2 linked regions of the Caldimonas brevitalea genome follow. The protein of the gene in region 1 interacts with the protein of each later gene in a pairwise test. Links are inferred from orthologs where the notes say so. Each region holds a gene or a part of one and is shown in the gene's direction. Other genes may lie near its edges.

Region 1 (5,835 bases):
CCGACGCCCGACACCGCGAACCCGGCTAACACCGGGGCCATAACCCCTGACCCGGCAGAGGCTGTCGCACCGCTGCCGGCACCTGCCCCCGAGCTCCCGACCGCCGATGCCGGCGGGCCGCGGAGCGACACGGCTTCGCCGGCCACGCCGGCCGAAGCCGACCCGGGTGCTCTCGCACCCGACGCAACCCAGCCCGAGGGCGACACCGCCTCCGAGGACAACCCCGCTTCCAGCGCTATCCCCCCCACTCGCCATGAACTCTGAATCGCAAGATCTGCCGCCCTCGATGCCCGAGGCCGAAGCGCCCGCCGCCCCCGCGGTGCAAGGCGAGGCGGCGGCGGCGCCGGCCGACAAGCCCAAGCGCCGCAGTCCGCGCAAGCCGAAAGCGGCGGAGGCCGCCTCTGAAACGTCGGCTGCAGCCGACGTGACGGGCGCGACCGGCGAGGCGCCGGAGACGGCAGCGCCGGTGCTCGGGATCGACCCGGCCGAAGCGACCCCGGTGCCAGCCAAGAAGGCGCCGCGTCGACGCAAACCGGCGGCTGCTACCGAAGCATCCACCGAGGCCGCCGCCGTGGCCGCACCGGCCGAGGCGGGGGCTGTACGGCAGGAGCCGCCGGCCGCCCCGCCGGTTCAGGCCGAACTCCCGCTGGAGCGGCACGCCGCCGCTGCCGAGGACGCGGGCGAGCCGCGCCATACGCCGGCGAAGGGTGACACGCAGACGGCGGTGGCTGAGGCCGGGGAGGGCGGTGCGCCGGCTGCAGGCGCCGAAGGCTCTGCGCCGACGGAAGATCAGGGCGAGGGCTCGGGGCGGCGCCGGCGCGACCGACGCGGCCGGCGGGGTGAGCGCGGGGAGCGGACGGCAGCCGCACCGGCGAACGAAGCCGGCGCAGGTGACATCGTCGGGGATCAAGCACGTGCGGGGGACGCGCCTGGCGAAGGCCGTGCAGAACGGCGCGGCGAGGGTCGCCCCGAAGGCGGCCGCGGCGGTGAGCGGCGCAACGGCGAGCCCCGCAACGGCGAAGCCCGGGGCGGTGGTCGCGGCGAGCAGCAGGGCAAGCGGGGCCAGGGGCGTGGGCCTGCCGGCCCCGGCCAGGCCGACGCGCGCCAGCGTTTTGCCGAGGTGCTGTCGGGCCAGTTCGACGTCGAGGACGAAGCGGCGCAAGAGGCCGCCAGCAAGCGCGTGCTGCAGCCCGACGCCGATGCGCCGAAGCTGCACAAGGTGCTGGCCCAGGCCGGCATCGGCTCGCGGCGCGACATGGAGCAACTGATCCTCGAAGGCCGCATCTCGGTGAACGGCGAGCCGGCGCACATCGGTCAGCGCATTTCCTTCGGCGATCAGGTGCGCGTCAACGGCAAGCCGATCAAATTCCGCATCGCCCCGCCGCCGCCCCGCGTGCTGGCCTATCACAAGCCGGTGGGCGAGGTGGTGAGCCACGACGACCCGCAGAACCGGCCCACGGTGTTCCGCCGCCTGCCCAAGCTGCCGCAAGGCAAATGGCAGTCGGTCGGGCGACTCGACCTCAACACCGAGGGTCTGTTGCTGTTCACCAGCTCGGGCGAGCTGGCCAACCAGCTGATGCATCCGCGCTTCGGCGTCGAGCGCGAGTACGCGGTGCGCGTGCTCGGCACGTTGAACGAAGAGCAGCGCGCCAAGCTGCTCGAGGGCGTAAAGATCGATGGCCAGCCGGCCAGCTTCAAGTCGATCGAAGACGGCGGCGGCGAGGGTGCCAACCACTGGTACCGTGTTGTCATCACCGAAGGTCGCAACCGCGAGGTGCGCAAGCTGTTCGACGCCGTCGGTCTGACGGTGAGCCGGCTGATTCGCATCCGCTACGGCACGGTCGTGCTGCCGCGTGGGCTCAAGCGTGGCGTCTGGGTCGAGCTCGACGAAACCGACGTGCGCTCGATGAAGCGCCTGGCGGGCGGCGAGACCGTGCGCCCACAGGAGGGCGGTCCGCGCGAGGGGCGCGGCGGCAAGCCCGGTGCCGGCGGCGGCAACAACAAGCAGCGCCAGGAGCGCGGTGGCCGCCCCGGTGGCAAAGACCGGCCGGCCGCCACGCCGCGCATCACCGGTCCCGATCCGCTGGAGCAGACCTACGACAAGCGCTTCGCCCAGTCGACCAAGGCGAAGCAGGGGCAGCCGCGTCAGCCTGACCCGATGCAGACGACCGTGGGCTATATCGGCGCCGACGCCTTCTACCGCAAGACCCATGGCAACAAGGGCGGCGGCCGTGGGGGCGGTGGCGGTGCCAACCGGGGTTTCGGCGGTGGCGGCGGCGGACCTAAGCGAGGTGGTGGCGGCGGCGGCGGCGGTGGCGGTGGCCGCGGCGGCCGCGGTCGCTGAAGCAGGGCGCGTGCAGCCGCTGCAAGCCGGCCGTACCGACGCCGCGACACAGCGCGCTCGAAGGCCTTGCCCCTGGGCGGAAAAAGCGCACGGGCAGGGGAAAACCCAGGGTTCGAGCGCTACAATTCAAAGCTTTGCCAAGTACTTGATTCAGGAGAATTTTCATGGCGGTCGAACGCACTCTGTCGATCATCAAACCCGACGCTGTGGCCAAGAATGTGATTGGCCAGATCTATGCGCGCTTCGAAGGCGCGGGTCTGAAGATCGTCGCGGCCAAGATGGCGCATCTGTCCCGCGGTGAGGCCGAGCAGTTCTATGCCGTCCACAAGGCCCGGCCCTTCTTCAAGGACCTGGTCGACTTCATGGTGTCGGGCCCGGTCATGATCCAGGTGCTCGAAGGTGAAGGCGCCATCGCCAAGAACCGCGAGCTGATGGGCGCCACCGATCCGAAGAAGGCCGACAAAGGCACCATCCGCGCCGATTTCGCCGACAGCATCGACGCCAATGCCGTGCACGGCTCCGACGCTCCCGAAACCGCCGCGGCCGAAGTGGCCTTCTTCTTCCCCGGCATGAACGTCTACAGCCGCTGAAGCAGGCTGTGGCGGCGCCGTCCCGCCTGCCTTGCAACGGGCGGGCGGCGCATGCGACGAAGGAGTGATGAACATGGCGGCCAACCTGCTGGATCACGATCTCGACGGACTGGCCGCATTTTGCGAACAGCTGGGTGAGAAGCGCTTTCGCGCGACCCAGTTGTTCCGGTGGATCCACCAGAAGGGCGCGTCGGACTTCTCCCAGATGTCCGACCTGGCCAAGTCCTTGCGCGAGAAACTCGCCGGCAAGGCCGAGATCCGCCCGCTGCCCATCCTGACCGAGCAGGCCTCGAACGACGGCACCATCAAGTGGCTGTTCGACGTCGGCGCCGGCGATGCGGTCGAGGCGGTTTTCATTCCGGAAGACGACCGGGGCACGCTGTGCGTATCGTCGCAGGCGGGCTGCGCGGTCGGCTGCCGTTTCTGTTCCACCGGCCACCAGGGCTTCAGCCGCAATCTCACCACCGGCGAGATCCTGGCCCAGCTCTGGTATGCCGAACACCACCTGCGCCAGCGCCTGAAGCTGGCGCCGGGCGAACGCGCCATCACCAACGTCGTGATGATGGGCATGGGCGAGCCGCTGCAAAACTACTCGGCGCTGGTGCCCGCACTGCGCGTGATGCTCGACGACCACGGCTATGGCCTGTCGCGGCGACGGGTGACGGTGTCGACCTCTGGCGTGGTGCCGATGATGGACCGCTTGATGGCGGACTGTCCGGTGGCGCTGGCCGTGTCGCTGCACGCGCCCAACGACGTCCTGCGCGATGAACTGGTGCCGTTGAACCGCAAGTACCCGATCGCCGAACTGCTCGACGCCTGCCGGCGCTATTTGACCGCGGCGCCGCGCGATTTCATCACCTTCGAGTACTGCATGCTCGACGGTGTCAACGACAGCGAGGCCCAGGCCCGCGAGCTGGTGGCGTTGCTGCGCGCCAAGGTGTCGTGCAAGCTGAATTTGATCCCGTTCAACCCCTTCCCGGCGTCCGGGCTCAAGTGTTCGCCGCGCGCGCAGGTGCAGGCGTTCGCCAAGGTGCTGCAGGACGCTGGTATCGTCACGACGGTCCGCAAGACGCGCGGCGATGACATCGACGCCGCCTGCGGGCAATTGGCCGGCGAGGTGCAGGATCGCACCAACGTGCAGCAGCGCCTCACCCGGCAACCCATCCGCATCCACAAGCCCGGCACCAGCCGGCAGGAGACAAGATGACCATGTTGGGGCGATGCGCATGGCCTTGGGCATCGGCGCTGGGCGTGCTGCTCGGCATCGGGCTGGTGGCCGGTTGCGCCAACCAGCCGCTTCCGGGCGGCTCGCGCGATATCGTGACCGCCTCTGACGAGACCGACGCGCAGAAGCGGGCGCGCATCCGCCTCGAGCTGGCGTCGGCCTATTACGCCCAAGGGCAGGCGACCACCGCGCTCGACGAGCTGAAGCAGGCCCTGCAGGCCGACCCCAACATGCCGCAGGCGTACAACCTGCGCGGCCTCGTCTACGCCAGCATGAACGAAGACCAGTTGGCCGAGGAAAGCTTCAGGCGCGCCTTGCAACTGAACCCTCGCGACAGCGACGTGATGCACAACTACGGCTGGTTCTTGTGCCAGCGCGGGCGCGCCCGTGATGCCGATGCGCAGTTCGACGCGGCGGTGGCGCAGCCGCAATACCGCGAGGCGACCAAAAGCCTGTTGGCCAAAGGCGTGTGCCAGGCCCGCGCGGGGGACCTGGCGGGCGCAGAGCAGACGTTGACACGCTCTTACGAACGCGACCCTGGCAACCCGGCGACGTCCGTCAACCTCGCCAACGTGTTGTTCCAGCGGCGCGAATACGAGCGCGCTCGCTTCTATATTCGACGGGTCAACAACGTGCCGCAACTCGCCAATTCCGAAACGCTTTGGCTGGCGGCTCGCATCGAACACAAGCTCGGCAATACGACGGGAGCAATGGAATACGGCAACCAATTGAAGCAGCGTTACCCCCAGTCGCGCGAGGCGGCGGCGTTTGAACGGAGGCGCTTCGATGACTGAGCCTGATCGGACCTCCGCCACCGGCGGGCAGAGCGCCGGCGAGATGCTGAAGGCGGCTCGCCTGGCCAATGGCATCCACATCGCAGCCCTCGCGGCCTCGATCAAGGTGTCGGTGCAAAAGCTCGAAGCGCTCGAGGCGGACCGCCACGAGGAATTGCCCGACCCCACCTTCGCACGCGCGCTGGCCCAGGCCGTCTGCCGCTTCTTGAAGGTGGATCCGGTGCCGGTGCTGGCCAAGTTGCCGACACCGGGCACGCCGTCCCGGCTGGAACATGTGGCGATGGGCCTGAACCAGCCCTTCCGCGATGGCGACTCGCGCCGTCGCGAGGGTTTCAAGCCCGCGGCCTTGCTGCGCCCGGCGTTCTTGCTGCCCCTCTTGCTGGTGGTGGCGGCGATCGTGCTGTGGCTGCTGCCGCAGGGCCTGCTGCGGCTGCCCGGCGTCGACACGACCACCGCCGACACGACGGCCGGGGTCGATGGCGCGTCGACCCCCGGCACCACGACGGTGACGGTGCCCGTCATGCCGCCCGGCGAAGGTGCGGCCTCCGAGACGGTTCATTCCGCCCCGCTGGTGGTCGACCCCGGTGCTTCGGCCCCGGCGTCGGCGCCCGATCCGGGTGTGCCCTTGGTCTCGGCATCGCAGGCGCTGGTGAACGTGCCGTCTACCGCACCGGTGGTGGTCAACGTCACGTCCGACAGCTGGGTCGATGCGCGCGACGCAGCCGGCAAGGTGCTGGTGTCGCGCCTGGCGCGCAAGGGCGAGATCCTGACGCTGGACGGAACCTTCCCGATGCGTGTGCGACTCGGCAATGCACGCGGCGTTGAGCTGACGGTGCGGGGTGCGCCTTTCGACATCGGCCCCCATGCGCGAGACAACGTCGC
Region 2 (3,575 bases), 3.2 Mb from region 1 along the record:
CCCGTCTATGACAGCCGGGTGCTGCGGGTGGCCAACAAGGAAGAGTCGGTGGCGTGTATCCAGCGGGCGCTCGCCAACGAGGACGGGCCGGTGCGCGACATCGTGCTGCTCAACGCCGGCGGGGCGCTCTATTGCGCCGACGTCGCGACCTCGATCGGCGAGGGCGTCAAGATGGCGCGCGAAGCCGTGGCGTCGGGCCAAGCCCTTGCGAAGCTGAGCCAGTTCGTGCGGGTGACGCAGTCGCTCAAGTCGGGAGCCTGACGAGATGAGCAGTGACATCCTGCAGAAGATCGTCGCGGTCAAGCGCGACGAGGTGGCCGCCGCCAAGGCGCGTCGCACCGGCGCCTCTTTGCGGGACGAAGCCGAGAGCCGTGGCGGGCTGCGCGACTTTCTGGGCGCCGTGCGCACCCGGGTGGCCGCGCGTCAGCCGGCGGTGATTGCCGAGATCAAAAAGGCAAGCCCCAGCAAGGGCGTGCTGCGCGAGCAGTTCGTTCCGGCCGAGATTGCGGCGTCCTATGCCGAGCACGGCGCGGCGTGTTTGTCGGTGCTGACCGATCGGCAGTTCTTCCAGGGCGCGCCGGAGTACCTGGAGCAGGCCCGCGCTGCGTGCTCGCTGCCGGTGCTGCGCAAGGACTTCCTGATCGACGAGTACCAGGTGTTCGAGGCCCGGGCGATGGGCGCTGATTGCATCCTGCTGATCGCCGCCTGCCTCGACGACGCCCAAATGGCCGACCTCGAAGCCGCCGCGATGGCGCTTGGCATGGCGGTGCTGGTCGAGGTGCACGACCGCGACGAACTGCAGCGGGCGCTGCGGCTGAAGACGCCGCTGGTGGGCATCAACAACCGCAACCTGCGCAGCTTCGAAGTGACGCTCGACACCACGCTCGGGATGTTGCGCGAGGTGCCGGGCGACCGGGTGCTGGTGACCGAGTCCGGCATCCTGCAGCGCACCCACGTGCAGCGCATGCTCGACGCCGAGGTCTACGCCTTCCTGGTCGGCGAAGCGTTCATGCGTGCCGAACAGCCCGGCCCTGCACTGGCCGCCTTGTTCGGCGGCTGAGGCTGGGCCGTGGCCGCACAAGGCGACCTCTTCGCGCCGCCGCCGGCCCCCAGGGTGGCCGCGGCCGGGGCCGATGCCTGCGACGCCACCAACCGGCTGCGCGAGCCACTGTCGGCCTGCTTCGACAGCGTGCCACCCGATTGGCGCGAGGTCACCGACACGTTTCGAGCCTCGGGCACCGGTCGTGCGCTGATCGAATACGTCGATGCCCGTGTCGCGGCCGGCGCCGTCGTCTACCCGGCCGACGTGTTCAAGGCGCTGCAGCTGACGCCGCTCGCCTCGGTCAAGGTGGTGATCCTCGGGCAAGACCCGTATCACGGCCCGGGGCAGGCTCAGGGCCTTTGCTTTTCGGTGGCCCCCGACTCGCCCAAGCTGCCACCCAGCCTGCGCAACATCCACAAGGAAGTGGCGGCCGACCTTGGCACGCCGGTCTCCCGCCAGGGGGATTTGAGCCACTGGGCCCGGCAGGGCGTGCTGCTGCTGAACACCGTGCTGACCGTCGAGGACGGGCAGCCCCAGAGCCATGCCCAGCGGGGCTGGGAGCAGCTGACGGACGCCTTGATCACGCAGGTGTCGCGGCATGCCCGGCCCAGCGTGTTCCTGCTGTGGGGCGCTCCGGCGCAGCGCAAGCAGGCGCTGGTCGACACGCGGCGCCACGCCGTGTTCACCGCCAACCATCCATCGCCGCTGGCCGCGCTGCGCCCGCCGCAGCCCTTCATCGGCTGCCGGCATTTCTCGCGCAGCAATGGCTGGCTGGCCGAACATCGTCCAGGGGAAGCCCCCATCGCCTGGTGATCTCCAGGCATACCGGCCTGCAATTGGTCTACTTTTGGTCTGTTCCGGGTGGAACGGAGGCGCTCGGGCTGAAACGCCGTCCCTCTCGTTTTCCCTAATGTCGCACCGAAATGGGTGTGACATATCCCACAAAACCCAAGTGCCACAAGGACTTGCACCGATTTCGGGCTCTTGGTTGCAGTCGGCAATACCAGTTGAAATTGCGGTATTACTGGTATTAAACTGGTATCCGACAATGTGATAACTTGCAGTTGACAGCAGCGTCTAGCGGAGAGCAGGCACAACAATGATCGACTACCTGGTGGGTGTGGACGGCGGCGGTACCGGCACGCGAGCCCGCGTGACGCGCAGCGACGGCCAGCTGGTCGGCGTGGGGCAGGCCGGCCCGTCCGCGCTGGGCCAGGGCATCGAGCAGGCCTGGCGCCATGTGAGGGACGCGGTCGACGCCGCCTTCGCCGCCGCCGCGATCGATCCGGCACCGCTCGCGCAATGTGCCGTGGGCCTGGGTCTGTCCGGGGTCCACAACATCGGCTGGCGCGACACCTTCCTGGCGACCCGCCCGGCCTCGCCCGGCGCCGGGTTCGCCGTCGTCGCCCTCGAGACCGATGCCTTCACGATGCTGCTCGGCGCGCATGGCGGCCAGCCGGGCGCCATCGTGTCGTCGGGCACTGGCAGCGTCGGCGAGCTGTGGCGGCCGGACGGTGCCCGGGTCAGTGTCGGCGGGTGGGGTTTCCCGGTCGGCGACGAAGGCAGCGGCGCCTGGCTGGGGCAGCGTGCGGTGCGCCTGGCGCAATGGGCGATGGACGGCCGTATCCACCAAAGTGCCCTCGTGCACGCGGTGTGGGACGTCTGCGGGTCCACCCGCGAGCGTCTGTTGGCATGGTGCGACGAGGCGGGTCAATTCGAATATGCGCAGCTCGCGCCGTTGGTGTTCGATACTGAAGCCTCCGATTTGTCGGCCGCTCATCTATTGCAGCGTGCCGTCCAGGCACTTGATGCTGTCGCGCACGCGCTCGATGGCCCCCTGGGCGCGCCGCTGGCGGTGTGCGGCAGCATCGGCCGCCGGCTCGCTTCGCGTTTATCCGAAGCCACGCAGATGCGTCGCGTCGAGCCCGCCGGCGATGCTGCCGACGGCGCCTTGCACCTGGTGCGCCACGCGCTGACGAAAAACAACACCTGACCTGCTGATGAAAACGCTCGAATTCAAACCCGACCCTGCCGACAGCTCGCCGTTGTATTTGCAACTCGCGCAGCTGCTCAGCCAGGCGATACGCGACGGCCGCTACCAGGTCGACGAGGCGCTGCCGTCTGAGCGCACCTTGTCCGAGTCGCTCAACGTCTCGCGCGTCACCGCCCGCAAGGCCATCGACCAGCTCGTCGAACAGGGCCTGATCGTGCGGCGGCGTGGCTCGGGCAACTACATCGCACCTCGACTGGAGCAGCCTTTGTCGCGCCTCACGAGCTTTTCCGAGGAATTGCATCAACGCGGCTATACGCCCAGCTCGCGCTGGCTGGAGCGCGGCATCACCGCCTCGGTGCCGGAGGAGCAACTCAGCCTCGGCCTGTCCCCGGGCACGCGCGTGGCCCGTCTCGAACGCCTGCGCCTGGCCGACGACGTGGTGATGGCCTATGAAGTCAGCGTGATCCCGCAGTCGGCACTGCCCGACCCTGAGGCGGTCGAAGGTTCGCTGTATGAATATCTGGCGCGCAGCGGCCATGC

The links. The genes of interacting proteins can lie anywhere in the genome.
Region 2: the proteins of ndk (region 1) and AAW51_RS24610 interact in binary tests that used the Escherichia coli proteins (3 or more experiments, as listed by UniProt). The link is inferred for Caldimonas brevitalea from one-to-one orthologs.

Annotation. Positions count from the first base shown.
Region 1 is NZ_CP011371.1:2,568,843-2,574,677, forward strand. What follows is about bases 1,262-4,221. They hold ndk (nucleoside-diphosphate kinase), read left to right. Parts: upstream 1,262-2,508; coding sequence 2,509-2,934; downstream 2,935-4,221. Other genes in these bases: AAW51_RS11410 (pseudouridine synthase), read left to right, coding at 1,262-2,344; rlmN (dual-specificity RNA methyltransferase RlmN), read left to right, coding at 3,008-4,141; pilW (type IV pilus biogenesis/stability protein PilW), read left to right, coding at 4,138-4,221. In the rest of the region: SMC-Scp complex subunit ScpB, read left to right, coding at 1-264; more of AAW51_RS11410, read left to right, coding at 254-1,261; more of pilW, read left to right, coding at 4,222-4,953; AAW51_RS11430 (helix-turn-helix domain-containing protein), read left to right, coding at 4,946-5,835. UniProt on the Escherichia coli protein: Major role in the synthesis of nucleoside triphosphates other than ATP. The ATP gamma phosphate is transferred to the NDP beta phosphate via a ping-pong mechanism, using a phosphorylated active-site intermediate.
Region 2 is NZ_CP011371.1:5,771,721-5,775,295, reverse strand. What follows is about bases 1-2,984. They hold AAW51_RS24610 (uracil-DNA glycosylase), read left to right. Parts: upstream 1-1,114; coding sequence 1,115-1,855; downstream 1,856-2,984. Other genes in these bases: AAW51_RS24605 (glucosamine kinase nucleotide-binding domain-containing protein), read left to right, coding at 2,142-2,984; trpC (indole-3-glycerol phosphate synthase TrpC), read left to right, coding at 266-1,060; trpD (anthranilate phosphoribosyltransferase), read left to right, coding at 1-261. Outside these bases: more of AAW51_RS24605, read left to right, coding at 2,985-3,035; AAW51_RS24600 (GntR family transcriptional regulator), read left to right, coding at 3,043-3,575. UniProt on the Escherichia coli protein: Excises uracil residues from the DNA which can arise as a result of misincorporation of dUMP residues by DNA polymerase or due to deamination of cytosine.